3 regions of the Bradyrhizobium sp. STM 3561 genome follow, and region 1 is predicted to be linked to each of the others. Evidence: predicted binding sites of a transcription regulator. Region 1 holds the regulator's gene; each other region holds the start of a gene.

Region 1 (5,894 bases):
GGCCGGCGTGAAGCGGATTCAGTCTGCGGATATCGCGGTGAGCGCGTAAGATTTACGATCAGTCGTTCCGGTTCGATGCAAAGCATCGAACTCCGGTGCGCAATTGCGCACCGGATTCCGGGTTCGACTCTGCGAGCCGCCCCGGAATGACTCGTCGCTTACCGCTCAGTTCGGCGCGCCGCTCGACTCGTTGTTGTTGTTGGCCGCGGTCGCCGCCTTCGCGCCGCCCTTGGCGACACCGACCAGCGCCGGGCGCAGCACGCGCTCGCCGATTGTGTAGCCGGCCTGCACGACCTGCACCACGGTGCCCGCCGGCACCGAGGCATCGGGCACTTCGAACATCGCCTGCTGGAAGTTCGGGTCGAACTTCTGGCCCTGCGGATCGAATCTCTTCACGCCGTGCTTTTCCAGCGCGTTGAGCAGCGAGCGCTCGGTGAGCTCGACGCCCTCGATCAGCGAGATCAGGCCGGGATCGGCCGCGGCACGGGCTTCGGCCGGAACGGCGTCGAGCGCGCGCTGGAGATTGTCGGCGATGTCGAGCACGTCGCGCGCAAAGCCGGTGATGCCGTAGAGGCGGGCGTCAGCGACCTCCTTGGTGGTCCGCTTGCGCAAATTCTCCATCTCGGCCAGCGTCCGCAGCATGCGGTCCCGCGCCTCGGCGGCCTCCTTCTGCAACGTCTCGACCGAGCCGGGCTCGGGATCGTCGGGCATGATGTAGGGTTTTGACACCACGGGCTCGCCGGTCGCTGCAGTCGTGTCTTCGGGTTGCCGGTCTTGCTCGGTCATCGGCTCTATTCTCGAACTCGTTTCCAGGGATTGTTGGCCCGGATATCGTGCCTGAGGCCACGAAAATCAAGCGCCCGTGATCGGCGGAAACGCCGGTCAGCCCCCCAGCAGGCGGCTGACGATACGGGCGGCGTAGTCCACGGTCGGGATCACGCGGGCATAATTCAGCCGCGTCGGGCCGATCACGCCGAGAACGCCGACGATGTGGCCGGCGGCATCCCGATAGGGCGCGATGATGGTGGAGGACCCCGACAGGGAAAACAGCTTGTTCTCACTGCCGATGAAGATGCGTACGCCCTCGGCGGTTTCGGCCCGGCCGAGCAGGTCGATGACGCCCCGCTTGGTCTCGAGGTCGTCGAACAACAGGCGCACCCGCTCCAGATCCTCCAGCGCATGCAGATCTTCGAGCAGATTGGCATGGCCACGAACGATGAGCTGGCGGTCCTCGTTCTCGCCGCCGGACCAGCTGGCAATGCCGGCCGAGATCACCTTTTGCGTCAGCTGATCGAGCTCGGCGCGGGCCTCGGCGAGCGCGGTTTCGAGCTCGAGCCGCGCCTCGGCCAGCGTGCGGCCGCGGATTCGCGCATTGAGGAAATTGCCAGCCTCGATCAGAGCCGAGGAGGGAACTCCGGGCGGCAGCGTCAGCACGCGGTTTTCGACCTGGCCGTCCTCGCCGACCAGAATCACCAGCGCCCTCTCCGGTTCCAGGCGGACGAATTCGATGTGCTTGAGCCGCGCATTGGATTTTGGTGTCAACACGACAGCGGCGGCCCGGGTCAGGCCGGAGAGCCGCATCAGGGCCTGGTCCAGCGCCGCCTCGACCGACTGCGCCTCGCCGACGGAGGAGAGCTGGCTCTGGATCGACTGCCGCTCGGCCTCATTGAGGTCGCCGACCTGCATCAGGGCATCGACGAAGAAGCGTAAGCCTAGTTCCGTCGGCAGCCGGCCCGCCGAAGTGTGCGGGGCATAGATCAGGCCGAGCTGTTCCAGATCGGCCATGACGTTGCGGACCGAGGCCGGTGACAGCGGCATCGCGATCAGGCGCGAAATATTGCGCGAGCCCACCGGCTCACCGGTCGCGAGATAGCTTTCGACAATTTGACGAAAGATGTCGCGGGAACGCTCGTTGAGCTGGGCGAGGCCTGCGCGCGGCGCGATCAGATGGATCGGATCGTGATGGGCCACAGACGGTAACTCCTCTCAGATGCTCATAATTTGTCCATCCAGGGCGGTTCTGACAAGCGGGGCGTTTGCGGCCTCGAAGGCGAGGGGTGAAAAAACCTTGCCGCCCACCCCTGCCCCACCTACAAGCACCGCGAACAGCCTTTTCCCGTGAGTTTTGGAGGATTTCCCATGCGGCCAAGCCGCCGTGCGCCCGACGAATTGCGCCCCGTGACGCTGGAGCGTGGCGTGGTCAAATATGCGGAAGGCTCGTGCCTGGTGAAATTCGGCGACACCCATGTGCTGGTCACCGCCACGCTCGAGGACCGCCTGCCGCCCTGGCTGAAGGGCCAGGGCCGCGGCTGGGTCACCGCCGAATACGGCATGCTGCCGCGCGCGACCTCGGAACGGACCCGCCGCGAGGCCTCAGTCGGCAAGCAGAGCGGCCGCACCGTCGAGATCCAGCGCCTGATCGGCCGCTCGCTTCGCACCATCATCAATCTCGAAGCGCTCGGCGAACGCCAGATCACGGTCGATTGCGACGTGCTCCAGGCCGACGGCGGCACGCGCACGGCCTCGATCACCGGCGCCTGGGTCGCGCTCGCCGATTGCGTCAACTGGATGAAGGCGCGCAACATGGTGAAGGCCAACGTGCTGCGCGACAACGTCGCCGCGATCTCCTGCGGCATCTACAACGGCACGCCGGTGCTCGATCTCGACTATGCCGAGGATTCCGAGGCCGAGACCGACGCCAATTTCGTCATGACCGGGGATGGCCGCATCATCGAGGTGCAGGGCACCGCGGAACGCGAGCCGTTCACCGAAACCGAGTTCCTGGCGTTGATGGCGCTGGCGCGCAAGGGCGTCGCGCGTCTGGTGGACTTGCAGAAACTGGCCGTGGCGTAGTCAATAGGCCATGCACCGCCGAATCACGGACAAGCTCGTCATCGCCACCCACAATCCCGGCAAGCTCGCCGAGATGAAGGAGCTGCTTGCGCCGTATGGGATCGAGGCGGTGTCGGCCGGTGAGCTCGGTCTGGACGAGCCCGAGGAAACCGGAAACGACTTCCGTAGCAATGCCGCGATCAAGGCGAGCGCCGCGGCGAAGGCGACCAAGCTTCCTGCTTTCGCCGACGATTCCGGTATCGTCGTCGACGCGCTCGACGGCGCGCCCGGCATTTTCTCGGCGCGCTGGGCCGGCCCAAACAAGGATTTCGCGGCGGCGATGGCGCAGATCGAGCGGCTGTTGCAGGAGCGCGGCGCCACCACGCCCGACCGCCGAAGAGCGCATTTCGTCTCCGCGCTCTGCGTTGCCTGGCCCGACGATCATCTCGAACAGGTCGAGGCGCGCGTCGACGGTACGCTGGTCTGGCCGCCGCGCGGGAATGCCGGCTTCGGCTACGATCCCATGTTTCTGCCCGATGGCCACAGCCGTACCTTCGGCGAGATGGAAAGCGTCGAGAAGCACGGCCTGCCACCGCTCGGCCTCGGCCTGTCGCATCGCGCCCGCGCCTTCGTGAAACTGGCGGAGATCTGCCTTGAGCCGCGCTAAGGAAGCCTTTGGCGTCTACGTGCACTGGCCGTTCTGCCTGTCGAAATGTCCCTATTGCGACTTCAACAGCCATGTCCGCCACGCCGCGATCGACGAAGCGCGCTTCGCCTCCGCCTTCGGACGTGAGATCGAAACGACCGCACGGCGTGCGCCGGGCCGCGAGGTGACCTCGATCTTCCTCGGCGGCGGCACGCCGTCGCTGATGCAGCCTGCAACCGTCGGCGCGGTGCTCGATGCGATCGGCAAGCATTGGGCTGTCGCCGGCGACGTCGAGGTCACGCTGGAGGCGAATCCGACCAGCGTCGAAGCCACGCGCTTTGCCGGCTATCGCGCTGCCGGCGTCAACCGCGTCTCGCTCGGCGTGCAGGCGCTCGATGACGCCTCGCTGAAGGCGCTCGGCCGCATGCACAGCGCGCGCGAGGCGCTCGATGCCGTCGCCATCGCGCGCCGCTCGTTCGATCGCTATTCGTTCGACCTGATCTACGCTCGCCCCGACCAGACGCCGGCGATGTGGGCCGACGAGCTGCGGCACGCCATTGATGAAGCGGCCGAGCATCTGTCGCTCTATCAATTGACGATCGAGGAAGGCACGCCGTTCTTCGGCCTGCACCAGGCCGGCAAATTGAAGACGCCGGACGAAGCCGCCGCACGCGCGCTCTATGATGTCACGCAGGAGACCTGCGACAAGCTCGGCCTGCCCGCCTACGAGATTTCAAATCACGCGCGGCGCGGCGCCGAGTGCCGGCACAATCTGGTGTACTGGCGTGGCGAGGAATATGCCGGCATCGGCCCCGGCGCGCATGGCCGCCTCGACATCGACGGCATCAGGCACGCCACCGCCACCGAGAAGCGTCCCGAGGCCTGGCTGATGCGGGTCGAAACCAACGGCGATGGCATCGTCACCGACGAGCTGCTCAACAGCGAGGAGCGCGCCGACGAATTCCTGCTGATGGGATTGCGTCTCGCCGAAGGCATCGACCCCGAGCATTACAGGGCACTCTCTGGCCGCCCGCTCGATCCCCGCCGCATCGCGCTCCTGCGCGAGGAGGGCGCCATCACGGTCGATGCAACGGGACGGCTGCGCGTGACCAGCAGCGGATTTCCGGTGCTGGATGCCGTGGTAGCGGATCTGGCGGCCTGAGCTCTCTCCCCGTCGTCGTCCCGCACGAAGGGGAGAACCGGCTACGCCCCAAAACTCTTCGGCGAGCCCGCGACCGCAACGCCGCCGCCTTGCGTCACCTTCATCACTGCGAGCCCACGCTCATTCGTGCCGTCGGCGCGGAAGCGGAACAGGCCGTCGATGCCGGCGAAGCCAGAAGGATTCGTGAGCACATCGGAGGAGAAGCGTTGGCCGCCCTGCGTGCGCGCGAGCGCGGCGACGAGGGCGACCGCGTCATAGGCGAGCGTGGCGGTTCGCACCGGCTCGCCGCCATATTTGGTGCGGTAGCGGCCGGAGAAGGCGCGGAAGCCGGCCGGGTCGGGCGCGGCATAGAGGCCGCCTTGCAACGCCGCGCTGGCATAGACGCGCGGATTGTCCCACAAGCCGGTGCCGAGCAGCTGGATGTTGCGCAGGTTCGCGCCCGCCGCGGTCATGGCATCTGCCACCGACACGACGGCATCGCCGTCATCGGCGATGAACAGCGCATCCGCGCTGCCGAGTTGCGGCGCCACGGTGCGCGCCGGCGTGGCGCGATCGGCGCCGTACTTCTCGAAGGCGACGATGCGTCCGCCGCGCCGCGGAACGGCCGCCTTCACGGCGGCCTCGACGACATTGCCATAGGCATTGTCGGGTACCAGCACGGCCACGGAGCGCTTTCCGATGCTGGCGGAATATTCGACGATGCGGTTGACGTCGGACTCCGGCAGGAACGAGAGCAGATAGACGCCGCGTCCGGCGATGCTGGAATCGGTCGAGAAGGCGAGGACGGAAATGCCGCGCGTGCGCGCGACCTGTGCCACCGCCGGCACCGACTGCGCGAACAGCGGCCCGAGAATGATCTCGGCGCCTTCGTCGACCGCCTGCTGCGCGCCGGCCTGTGCGCCTTGCGGGCTGCCATTGTCGTCCTTGATCAGCAGCTGGATATTCGGGTTCTGGAACTCGGCCAGCGCCATCTCGGCGGCATTGCGCATGGATTGCGCGGCGAGGCCCGCATTGCCGGCGGCCGAGAGCGGCAAGATCAGACCGACCTTCACGCCGCCGGTGCCGGCGGTCGTCGCCTGCTGCTGGGGACCCGCCGGCTGGGCCGGCGGTGTGGAGCTTGAGAACGGGTTGGAGAACTGGCTGAGACCTTGCTGCACGCCGGCGCAGGCCGACAGCACGGGCGCACCGAGCAACAGGCCAAGCGCACTCCGGCGGGTCGCTCCCGACAATCGGGACCCCGGAATGGGAGACTTT
Region 2 (5,894 bases), 2.8 Mb from region 1:
GCCCGTCGCACGAGTGTGACCCGAAGGGCAGATTACCCAGTCCTGGGCGAGGCAGCAATTGCGGAGCTGCGGCCGGTCCGCGATCGGTCGTAGCTTGTCCCAAGCTGTCGTGGCGAGCGAGCATCGTCTCGTCTTCGTTCTCTCCCTGAATTAGTCTCGGCAGGAGATCTGGGGGAATTGATTCATGGGCAGCAGCGTCGGTCAGCGTGCATTTCAGAATGCCCGGCTCCAGAAACGGCAAAAGGCCGAAGTGCTGCCATTGCTCGGGCAAGCGCTCGAGTTGCACAAGAAGGGACGCCTCCCCGAGGCCAAGGCTGCCTATCGCCAACTTCTGCAGTTCGCGCCCAACCAATTCATCGCCCTGCATATGCTCGGCGCCTTGGAGTCTGATGCCAGGAACTATGACCAGGCCGAAATCCTGCTGCGCCGGGCCGTTGCCGCAGACCCGCGATCTGCCGAAGCCCACATGAGCTTGGGCGTGGCGTTGAACGGGCTGAAACGTCACGACGAGGCCCGCGAGAGCTATCGAAAGGCTCTCGCCTTGCGGCCCAGCTACGCCCTCGCCCTGTCCAATCTCGGTAACGCGAGCGCGGCCCTTGATCTGCACCAAGAAGCGCTCGAGAGCTACGATCAGGCGCTCGCAATTGACGCAAACCTGGCCGAAGCCCACAACGGCCGAGGCTCTGCGCTCTGCCGTCTGCGCAACTATGACGAGGCTCTCGCAAGCCTGAACCGCGCGCTCTCGATCAAGCCTGACTATGCCGCGGCGCTGGCGAACCGCGCCGTTGCACTCCGGGAGCTTCAGCGATTTGACGAAGCCATGGCGGATTGCAATCGGGCAATCGCCCTCGCACCCGACGACGTGAATGGGTGGCTCTGGCGCGCCAACGTCTTGCTCCAGACCCAGCAAATTGCCCAAGCATTGCTCGATTGCGAGAAAGCTCTCGCGATTGCGCCCGATTCTGATCAAGCTCACTTCGTATTGGGCCTCTGTCTCGCCGGAATTGGCAGGGTCGACGAAGCGTTCGCCAGCTTCGACAGGGCCCTCGATATCCGGCCTGACCTTCAGAGCGCGATCTCCAGCAAGATATTCACGCTCGATTTTGTGGCGGACGCCAGCGTCGAACGGCATCAGCAAGCGCGTCGGTGTGGTGGGAGCGGATCGGGGCCAAAATCGCTTCAGAAGCGGCAGCACCGCATGACAACAGCCGCGACCCGGACCGGCGCCTGGTGCTTGGCTACGTCTCGTCGGACTTCAACGCGCATTCGGCCGCGTTCATTTTCAAGCCGGTCCTGCAACACCATGACCGGGCACAGTTCGAGATCGTGTGCTACTCGTGTTCGTCGAAAGTGGACGGGACGACAAGCGAATTTCAGGGGCTCGCCGATCGCTGGCGTGACGCCTCGCAATGGACCGACGATCGCCTCGCTGCACAGATTCGCGCCGATGGCGTCGATATCCTGATCGATCTGTCCGGCCACACCAGAGGAAACCGCCTCGGCGTATTTGCGCGCAAGCCGGCACCGATCCAGGCGCACGGCTGGGGCCACGGCACCGGCACCGGGCTGCCGACGATCGATTATCTGTTCTCGGATCCTGTCGCGATTCCTTTGGCGGTTCGGCATCTGTTTGCGGAGACCGTCGTCGACCTGCCGTGCTTTGTGACGCTGACGCCGCTGCCGGCCGGGATTGCGCGAGCGGAGACGCCTGCGATTTCGAACGGTTTCATCACGTTCGGTGTCTTCAACCGCATCAGCAAAATCTCCGACGAGGCCGCGGCAGTCTGGTCCAGGATCCTCGAGCGGGTGCCGGGCTCGCGACTGCTGATCAAGGATGTTGCGCTCGACGATCAACTCGTCCGCGACAAGCTGCTGGCGCGATTTGCGGCTTGCCGATTGCCGGCCGAACGCGTCGATCTGCTCGGAGCGACCTCGCGGCACGAACATCTGGCATCGTTCAATCGCATCGATATTGCACTCGACCCGTTCCCACAGAACGGCGGCGTCAGCACATGGGAAGCCCTGCAGAGTCGCCGACAGCGAGGATGCGTATGTCGAGATTGCAGCCGGCCGCGCGGCGCGGGTCGCCGAGCTCGATCAACTGCGCCGCGAGCTGCCCGAACAGATCAGCGCTGCGGCCGCCGGCAACCCTGTCTCATATGCGCGAGCCGTGGACGACGCCTATCGCGCGATGTGGACACGCTATTGCAAGGGCGGCGTCTGAGCTCTGCTCAATGCAGCCGGAACACGCCGTCGACGGCGCGCAGCTCGGCGGGCTTGATCAGCTTGGAATGCGCCACCGTGACCGAATGCACGGGGCCATCGAGCTTCTCCTGCCAGAACGCCAGGAAATCGGTCAGCGCCGGAAATTTCGGAAACATGTCGTAGTTCTGCCAGACATAGGTCTGGAGCAACGAGGGATGATCCGGCATCCGATAGAGAATCTGTGCCGTCGTCAGCCCGTAGCCCAGCATCTGTTTCCGGAAGTCCTCGGAAACGCCCCCAACGCGCAGTCCCATGCCAAACCTCCTTTGCAGGAGCGCATGCAGGGGGTGGCTTGATCCGTGCCCCGGGAGCCACCCGGAAACGATGCGCTCACATGAGAGATATGTGACGCAAACCGACAATCCATCTCAAGCCCAAAAGTTTAACAAGCTGTTGAAATTCAATGCGTTAGCAGCAGACATGACTCCGTGCTAATACGGTCTCGGGTGTCGGTTAACGATGCCAAAGAGATTCTGGCAGTCCGTGCTTTCGGGTGCTAATTTTTCTGCTACAAACCCTTGCCCCCGCAAAATTCCTGTCCTATTTCACCCTCGCTCGTGCTAGCACTCGCGGGCAACGACTGCTAACAATATCAAAATCCTCAACTCGTGCAATTACTTAGGAGGACTGCATGAAATTCCGTCCGCTTCACGACCGCGTCGTGGTCAAGCGCATCGACGCAGAAGAGAAGACCGCCGGCGGCATCATCATTCCCGACACTGCCAAGGAAAAGCCCTCGCAGGGCGAGGTCGTCGCCATCGGCCCGGGCGGCCGCGACGAGTCCGGCAAGCTGATCCCGATCGACCTGAAGGTCGGCGACCGCGTGCTGTTCGGCAAGTGGTCCGGCACCGAGGTCAAGATCGACGGTCAGGACCTGCTGATCATGAAGGAGAGCGACGTGATGGGCGTTCTCGAGGTCACCGAGTCCAAGAAGAAGGCGGCCTAAGGGCCCTCTCCTCCCTCCAGTCAAACATCCTCAAGGAAAAATCCAGATGGCAGCCAAAGAAGTCAAATTCTCGGTTGAAGCGCGCGACAAGATGCTGCGCGGTGTCGACGTTCTCGCCAACGCGGTGAAGGTCACGCTCGGTCCGAAGGGCCGTAACGTCGTGCTCGACAAGTCGTTCGGCGCTCCCCGCATCACCAAGGACGGCGTCACCGTCGCCAAGGAGATCGAGCTCGACGACAAGTTCGAGAACATGGGCGCCCAGATGGTGCGCGAAGTCGCCTCCAAGTCCGCTGACGCGGCCGGCGACGGCACCACCACCGCCACCGTGCTCGCCCAGGCGATCGTGAAGGAAGGCGCGAAGTCCGTTGCCGCCGGCATGAACCCGATGGACCTCAAGCGCGGTATCGACCTCGCGGTCGAGGCCGTCGTGGCCGACCTCGAGAAGAACTCGAAGAAGGTCACCTCGAACGACGAGATCGCCCAGGTCGGCACTATATCGGCCAACGGCGATGCCGAGATCGGCAAGTTCCTCGCCGACGCCATGAAGAAGGTCGGCAACGAGGGTGTCATCACCGTCGAGGAAGCCAAGTCGCTCGAGACCGAGCTCGACGTCGTCGAGGGCATGCAGTTCGACCGCGGCTACATCTCGCCCTACTTCGTCACCAACGCCGACAAGATGCGCGTTGAGATGGACGACGCCTACATCCTCATCAACGAGAAGAAGCTCTCCTCGCTGAACGAGCTGCTGCCGCTGCTCGAGGCCGTGGTGCAGACCGGCAAGCCGCTGGTCATCGTCGCCGAGGACGTGGAAGGCGAGGCCCTCGCCACCCTCGTCGTGAACCGCCTGCGTGGCGGCCTGAAGGTCGCGGCCGTCAAGGCTCCGGGCTTCGGCGATCGCCGCAAGGCCATGCTGCAGGACATCGCGATCCTGACCGGCGGCCAGGCGATCTCGGAAGACCTCGGCATCAAGCTCGAGAACGTCACGCTCAACATGCTCGGTCGCGCCAAGAAGGTGATGATCGACAAGGAGAACACCACGATCGTCAACGGCGCCGGCAAGAAGGCCGACATCGAGGCGCGCGTGGCCCAGATCAAGGCGCAGATCGAGGAGACCACCTCGGACTACGACCGTGAGAAGCTCCAGGAGCGTCTCGCCAAGCTCGCTGGCGGCGTCGCGGTGATCCGCGTCGGCGGCGCGACCGAGGTCGAGGTGAAGGAGCGCAAGGATCGCGTTGATGACGCGATGCATGCGACCCGCGCGGCGGTCGAGGAAGGCATCGTCCCCGGCGGCGGCGTCGCCCTGCTGCGTGCCTCCGAGCAGCTCAAGGGCCTGCGCACCAAGAACGACGACCAGAAGACCGGCGTCGAGATCGTGCGCAAGGCGCTGTCGGCTCCCGCTCGCCAGATCGCGATCAATGCCGGTGAAGACGGTTCGGTGATCGTCGGCAAGATCCTGGAGAACAAGGCCTACAATTACGGCTTCGACTCCCAGACCGGCGAATATGCCGACCTCGTCAAGAAGGGCATCATCGACCCGACCAAGGTGGTCCGCACCGCGATCCAGAACGCTGCCTCGGTGGCCGCGCTCCTGATCACCACGGAAGCCATGGTCGCCGAGCTGCCCAAGAAGGGCGGCGCCGGCCCGGCGATGCCCCCCGGCGGCGGCATGGGCGGCATGGACTTCTGATCCAGCACCCTCGAGAACTACGAAACCCCGGCAGCGATGCCGGGGTTTTTGTTTGCAATAACTTCTCTCCACCCGTCATTCCGGGCTCGCGCCCAAGTGGGCCTTCTAAAGCATGATCCGGAAAGCAATCGCCTTCCGCTCCCGCGATTGCGCCGTCGACGGCCGGATGGTGTCCTGAACAATCGTCATCGCCTTCTGCTCAGCCTGCAACCGGCATGACGTTACGCAACCTTTGCGCCAGTGAAAACCCTGTTCAGGATTGGTCGCGCCGGCGCGCTCGCGCGTTCACGACAGGCGAACCCTGTGGGGGCCGATCGCAACCCGATGCGCCGTCAGCGGCGCGAGGTCTCCTGGAAACAGGCCCTCACCCAGTCGATCGTCACGCGGGTTGCGGCATCGCGCTTGAGATGGTTTTGCACGAGCAGCCAGACGTCGCGCCGCTTCGGCAGCAGCGTGGCGCGCAGGCGGCGGTCGCCGCGCAGGTCGGCGCAGACATATTCCGGCAACACACCGGCGGCCTGGTGGGCGCGGATCAGATTGCGGATGACGCGGACGTTATCGGCGACGCAGCGCGCGCGGGCCTTCCTGGTGCGCAGGAATTGCATCTCGGGAATGGCGCCGAGCTCGTCGGGATAGACGCACAGCATCGGCTCGCCCTCGGTCGTAACCGGCTCGAAAAAATACAGCTTGATGTCGCCGAGCCTTGAGATCGCGAAGTCGCCCTTGTCGGGCTTGCGCAAGCGGATGGCCAGATCAGCCTCCCAGCGCGAGAACCTGACGTTCTCGCTCGAGGTGAGGAATTGCAGCGTCAGGCCGGGATGGGTCCGCAGGAAGTCGCCCGCACGCGGCGACAGCACTTCTTCTGCAACTGTGTTGGTGGAGGCGATGCGCAGGCGGCCGACCGGACCTTCCAGGCTCTCGCTGAGGCGGCCGATCTCGGCCGCATGCGAGGCCATCGCCTCGACATGCGCCAGCACCGCTTCGCATTGCCGCGTC
Region 3 (5,894 bases), 910 kb from region 1:
GCAGGTCGACAACCGCAGCGACGACGAGAAGCTCCTCAATGGTCCGAAGCTCGCCGGCGACGTCGGCCACGCCTCGCAAGACGACATCGACGCGCTGTTTGATTGAGCGGACGCGCATACGGACAAAGCAAAACGCCGGCCCAGGGCCGGCGTTTTTGTTTGCCGTCATTGCGAGCGAAGCGAAGATTCCATGGGGAGTGGATAGCGACCGGGTCTGAGGCCAGACTGAGGGTTGCTGAATCCATTCAACCTGGAGACGACGATGTTGCTCGATCATCCTTCCGACGGACTGGCCGCTATCCGCACGCAGTTTGGCGCAATTTTTGTGTCATTGGAACTGAGCCGTTCGACATGGCTGGTCACTTCGCTGTCGCCCTGCAAGGGCGAGAAGATGTCCAAACGCAGCATGAAGGCCGGCGACCTTTCGGAACTGTTGAAGCTGTTTGCGGAGCTGAAGCGCAAGGCGCAGGCGCGAACGGGTGAGAGCTATCCGATCATCACGATCCAGGAGGCGGGGCTGGACGGGTTCTGGCTTCACCGCGCCCTGCAGCAGGAAGGCATCGAGAGCCACGTAGTCGATCCGGCCTCGATTGCGACGCCGCGCCGGCGCCGGCGGGCCAAGACGGACCGGCTGGATGGCGAGACGCTGTTGCGGACGCTGCTGGCCTACAAACGCGGCGAGGTACGGGTCTGCGCCATGGTCGTTGCGCCCTCTCCGGCAGAGGAGGACCGCCGTAGGCTGTGCCGCGAGCGAGAGACCTTGATCGCGGAGCGGATCGAGCATGTGAACCGGATCAAGGGTCTTCTGTTCGCGCAAGGGATCTTCGACTACGCGCCGCTGCGGCGAGACCGGCGGAAGCGGCTGGAGGCCTTGCGGACGGGCGACGGGCGCGCCTTGCTGGCGCATCTGAAGGCGCAGATCAGCCGCGAACTCGACCGGCTCGAACTGCTGCTCGACCAGATCACGGCGGTGGAGCGCGAGCAGGATGCGTTGCTGGCCGCGAGCAAGGCGGCGGGGGAGAAGACCGTATCGAACCCGGTGGCAATGCTGCTCGAACTGAAGAGCCTGGGCCCGAACTTCACGGCCGTTCTCTGGTCGGAGGCCTTTTACCGGCAGTTCGCCAACCGCCGCCAGATTGCATCCTATGCCGGCCTTGCAGCCACGCCATGGCGCAGTGGCGGCATCGAGCGCGAGCAAGGCGTGTCGAAGGCTGGCAATCCGCGCCTGAGAACCACGATGATCCAGCTCGCCTGGCTCTGGGTACGCCACCAGCCTCAATCGGCTTTGACCCAGTGGTTCAAGGTGCACAGCCAACGCGGCCGCAAGCGCGCGATCGTGGCGCTCGCGCGCAAGCTGCTCGTGGCCCTCTGGAAGTACGTGACCGCGGGCGTGGTGATCGAGGGAGCCGAGATAAAGGCCGCCGCCTGACACCACGCTCCTCAGCCTCAAAGCCAATCCGCCGAGATTGATCAGCCTCGGCCGATCCGGGTGGACGAACCGATGGATTGCATGGCTTCAAACGCCGTAACGAAGAATGGTCTCGTCCTCTCGAGCCTGCCCGCCGCAAGCGGAATGTTGGTGCAGCCGCCGCCGCGCGGCGACCGAATGTGAGTTTGATCTGGCAAGCAAACCAGATTGCAAAAACCGGCTCGACCCTTGGATCGCCTGACGAAAAGGAGTTATCCGCCCGCTGCCCCGACTGCCAAAGCCTGATGGCGTGCTCGCTCGAGTCAAGGCCAAGTCGCTTCGCGACGGCCCTCCGGGCCGACCTTGACTCGATCTGCGCGCGCCATCCTACGTGCTCCACGGTCGGGACGAAGAGCTGGCCTGCAATCGAACAAAGAGCTGAACAAACCGCCTTGACACACCAAATCCCCATGTGAGCAATCCAGACTGTCACCCTGGAAAGACTCTCGATTGCTTCGCTACGCTCGCAATGACGAGTGGTTGGGCCGGAGCCCTATCACGCCCTTGGCGCGCAGCGGACGTAGACCATGTTGCCGTAGCGCGTGGCGGCGTCCTTGTCGATGAAGCGGGTGATCAGGACGCGGCCGTCGAAGGAGACGATCTCGCGGTCCTGCTCGCCGGGGGTCGGACCGGCCGGTCCGATGTAGTTCTTGCCGCTCGGCGAGCCCTTCAGCCGCAGTTCCTGCGGCGTCGCCTGGTCGGCCAGATGCATGATCACGCCGCCGGATGAACCGGCGCCGATCACGTAGGGATTCTTGCACTGGGCTCTCGCCGCAGCCTCGGTGCGAGCGCGGTCGGCCGGGTTCTGGAACGAGGCGAGACCCCAGCGACCGACGATCTCGTCGGCGCGGATGGTGGCCGGCATTTCCGGAGCTGTGCCGGGCTCGGCTTCGGGCGGCGGCGAGGACGACGAGAAGGATGGCAGGCTCATGCCGCCGCCGCAGGCGCCCAGCAACAGCGCCAGACAAGAGGCGGCCGCCAGATTGGCAACCGTGCGCGTGTGAGCCGAACAGATCATGGCATTCCCCCGAACAAGACCATGGCCGCACCCCTCCCGCAGCCAAGCGCAAAACCGCTGCCGGAGCAATGACGTCCTTCTATACGCCGGCGCTCCGAACGAGTTTCCAATGCCACCATCCTATATCCGCCTCAACAACCGCTTAACCACCTTTGCTTGACAGGATCGCAGCCAAGCCATATTTCCGGGCCCACTATTAGCACTCGGAAAGCCCGATTGCTAAGCGCGCCGTTCGATCCTCGAGGAGAGGGTGGACGGAAGCGCCGCCCCACCGACTTCCACTACTTCCGAAGCGAGCCTCCAAAGGGAAACGTCATGGCTAAATCCAAATTTCGTCCGCTGCATGACCGTGTCGTGGTCAAACGTATCGACGCCGAGGAAAAGACCAAGGGCGGCATCATCATTCCCGACACCGCCAAGGAAAAGCCGTCGCAGGGCGAGGTCGTCGCCGTCGGCCCCGGCGGCCGCGACGAGACCGGCAAGCTGATTCCGATCGACCTCAAGGTCGGCGACCGCGTGCTGTTCGGCAAGTGGTCGGGCACCGAGGTCAAGATCGACAATGAAGAGCTCCTGATCATGAAGGAGTCGGACATCATGGGCGTGCTGGCCTAAGGCCACCCGCCTGAACGGCCACTGAATGCTCCGCTGTCATGCCCGGGCTCGACCCGGGCATCCATCCTTCCTCACAAGATGATGGATTGCCGGGCCTACGCCACGCCGAAGCGGCTTCGGCCGCGCAGGCGGGTCAAGCCCGGCAATGACGAAGACAGCGCCGCACGCACGAAACAAGACACATCACGAAACAAGAGGGACTGCAGACCATGGCTGCCAAAGACGTCAAGTTTTCCGGAGACGCGCGCGAACGCATGCTGCGCGGCGTCGACGTTCTCGCCAACGCCGTCAAGGTGACGCTCGGTCCGAAGGGCCGCAACGTCGTCATCGAGAAGAGCTTCGGCGCGCCCCGCATCACCAAGGACGGCGTCACCGTCGCCAAGGAGATCGAGCTCGAGGACAAGTTCGAGAACATGGGCGCCCAGATGGTGCGTGAGGTCGCCTCCAAGACCAACGACCTCGCCGGCGACGGCACCACCACCGCGACCGTGCTGGCCCAGGCCATCGTGCGCGAAGGCGCCAAGGCGGTTGCCGCCGGCATGAACCCGATGGACCTCAAGCGCGGCATCGACACCGCGGTTGCCGCGGTCGTCAAGGATATCGAAAAGCGCGCCAAACCGGTCGCCGCCTCCTCCGAGGTCGCCCAGGTCGGCACCATCTCGGCCAACGGCGATGCCGCCATCGGCAAGATGATCGCCCAGGCGATGCAGAAGGTCGGCAACGAGGGCGTCATCACCGTCGAGGAGAACAAGTCGCTCGACACCGAGGTCGACATCGTCGAGGGCATGAAGTTCGACCGCGGCTATCTCAGCCCCTACTTCGTCACCAATGCCGAGAAGATGACCGCCGAGCTCGAGGACGCCTACATCCTCCTGCACGAGAAGAAGCTCTCGGGCCTGCAGGCCATGCTGCCGGTGCTCGAAGCCGTGGTGCAGTCGGGCAAGCCGCTCGTCATCATCGCCGAGGACGTCGAGGGCGAGGCGCTGGCCACCCTGGTCGTCAACCGGCTCCGTGGCGGCCTCAAGGTCGCCGCCGTCAAGGCGCCGGGTTTCGGTGACCGCCGCAAGGCCATGCTGGAGGACATCGCGATCCTCACCGGCGGCCAGCTCATCTCCGAGGAGCTCGGCATCAAGCTCGAGAACGTCACGGTGAAGATGCTGGGACGCGCGGGCAAGGTGGTGATCGACAAGGAGAACACCACGATCGTCAAGGGCGCCGGCAAGAAGCCGGAGATCGAGGCCCGCGTCGGCCAGATCAAGGCTCAGATCGAGGAGACCACCTCGGACTACGACCGCGAGAAGCTCCAGGAGCGCCTCGCCAAGCTCGCCGGCGGCGTCGCGGTGATCCGCGTCGGCGGCGCCACCGAGATCGAGGTCAAGGAGAAGAAGGACCGCGTCGAGGACGCGCTCAACGCCACCCGCGCCGCGGTGCAGGAAGGCATCGTCCCAGGCGGCGGCGTCGCGCTGCTCCGCGCCAAGAAGGCGGTCGGCCGTCTCACCAACGCCAATGACGACGTCCAGGCCGGCATCAACATCGTGCTGAAGGCACTGGAGGCCCCGATCCGCCAGATCTCCGAGAACGCGGGCGTGGAAGGCTCGATCGTCGTCGGCAAGATCCTGGAGAACAAGTCCGAGACCTTCGGCTTCGACGCCCAGAACGAGGACTATGTCGACATGGTCGAGAAGGGCATCATCGATCCGGCCAAGGTGGTGCGCACCGCGCTGCAGGACGCCTCCTCCGTGGCCGGCCTGCTGGTCACCACCGAAGCCATGGTCGCCGAGCTGCCGAAGAAGGAAGCTCCGCCCGCCATGCCCCCCGGCGGCGGCATGGGCGGCTTCTAAGCCTCCATCCCAATGAAAGTGTTGCGAAGGCCGCCTCCAGGCGGCCTTCTTTTTTGCCGACCCTGCCTCCTCGCTTTCCGATTCAACCAGCGGCCAAAACCCACTACGGTGGCGCGCCGATTCTGATCGTTTGGGCATGATCCTCTCGGAAAACCGCTTCACACTTTTCCGGATCATGCCCGTTGCCCGAGGATCTCATCAATGCGTGCGCTTCTGGTTTGTTCGACAGCCGTTTTGGCGGCCCTGCTCACCGTTTCGCCGCATCCGGCCTCCGCCCAGATGAAGCTGTCGCCGAAGTCGACAGTGCCGGGCGGAACCGAGACGCGCTATTTCACCTCGATCGACGGGCTGATGGACGGCAATGCCGACGTGATCCTGAAGGAGACACGGCAGGGCAAGACGGTCACCGCGGCGGTGCTCGACGTCTGTTACCCGGTCGCGAAAAACTCCGAGCGCAAGGACCGGTTCGTCGTCAATCTCCAGGTCGCCGGCCAGACGCTGACGGGAACGACGCAGAGCCTCGGCGAGAAGTCGCCGGTCAGCGTCAAGCTGACGCGCAAACAGTCCGGCGACACGTTCGAATTCCGCGGCCAGATCGCGATCGGTCAGGCGGTGACCGAGGTCACCTCGCCCGACAATTCCGATCTCAGCGAAAGAGAATTCCTGGACAGTCAGACCTCCGACGACGGCATCACGCCGCAGCCGAAGGATTTCACCGACGTCTCGCCGGAAGCGATCGCAGTCAAGGTCAAGCTCGACGCTGCGACCGACTTCCTGAAGAGCCTGAAGGGCCAGGAGGTCGAGGTGACGCTGGCGAGCCTCAATGTCGGCTGCGATGCGCTGCGCGCGGGCGAGCAGACCATCAACATGTCGGTCGATCCCGAGCGCGCGGGCGCGCTGCTGTCGAAATTCAAGGCGATGCCCGGCGTCACGGCCGCTGGCTGGACTGCGGGCA

What was found. Region 1 encodes HrcA, which represses chaperone genes, less so after heat shock. Its sites were predicted from a motif close to GTTAGCACTCNCNNNNNGNGAGTGCTAAC; they were not measured.
Region 2: the regulator HrcA is predicted to act here: its motif matches at 2,825-2,853, upstream of P6U28_RS19075 (co-chaperone GroES).
Region 3: the regulator HrcA is predicted to act here: its motif matches at 2,682-2,710, upstream of groES (co-chaperone GroES).

What each region holds. Positions count from the first base shown of each region.
Region 1 is NZ_CP120695.1:6,772,861-6,778,754, reverse strand. It holds gene pncA (bifunctional nicotinamidase/pyrazinamidase) at 1-49, shown strand, start outside; gene grpE (nucleotide exchange factor GrpE) at 166-786, opposite strand; gene hrcA (heat-inducible transcriptional repressor HrcA) at 883-1,971, opposite strand; gene rph (ribonuclease PH) at 2,140-2,853, shown strand; gene rdgB (RdgB/HAM1 family non-canonical purine NTP pyrophosphatase) at 2,864-3,499, shown strand; gene hemW (radical SAM family heme chaperone HemW) at 3,486-4,640, shown strand; gene P6U28_RS32140 (penicillin-binding protein activator) at 4,682-5,894, opposite strand, start outside.
Region 2 is NZ_CP120695.1:3,994,696-4,000,589, forward strand. It holds partial or broken gene P6U28_RS19065 (tetratricopeptide repeat protein) at 185-2,224, shown strand; gene P6U28_RS19070 (usg protein) at 2,232-2,519, opposite strand; gene P6U28_RS19075 (co-chaperone GroES) at 2,897-3,211, shown strand; gene groL (chaperonin GroEL) at 3,258-4,898, shown strand; gene P6U28_RS19085 (LysR family transcriptional regulator) at 5,231-5,894, opposite strand, start outside.
Region 3 is NZ_CP120695.1:5,861,325-5,867,218, forward strand. It holds gene P6U28_RS27815 (protein phosphatase CheZ) at 1-106, shown strand, start outside; gene P6U28_RS27820 (IS110 family transposase) at 263-1,429, shown strand; gene P6U28_RS27825 (hypothetical protein) at 1,965-2,486, opposite strand; gene groES (co-chaperone GroES) at 2,802-3,098, shown strand; gene groL (chaperonin GroEL) at 3,308-4,939, shown strand; gene P6U28_RS27840 (hypothetical protein) at 5,141-5,894, shown strand, end outside.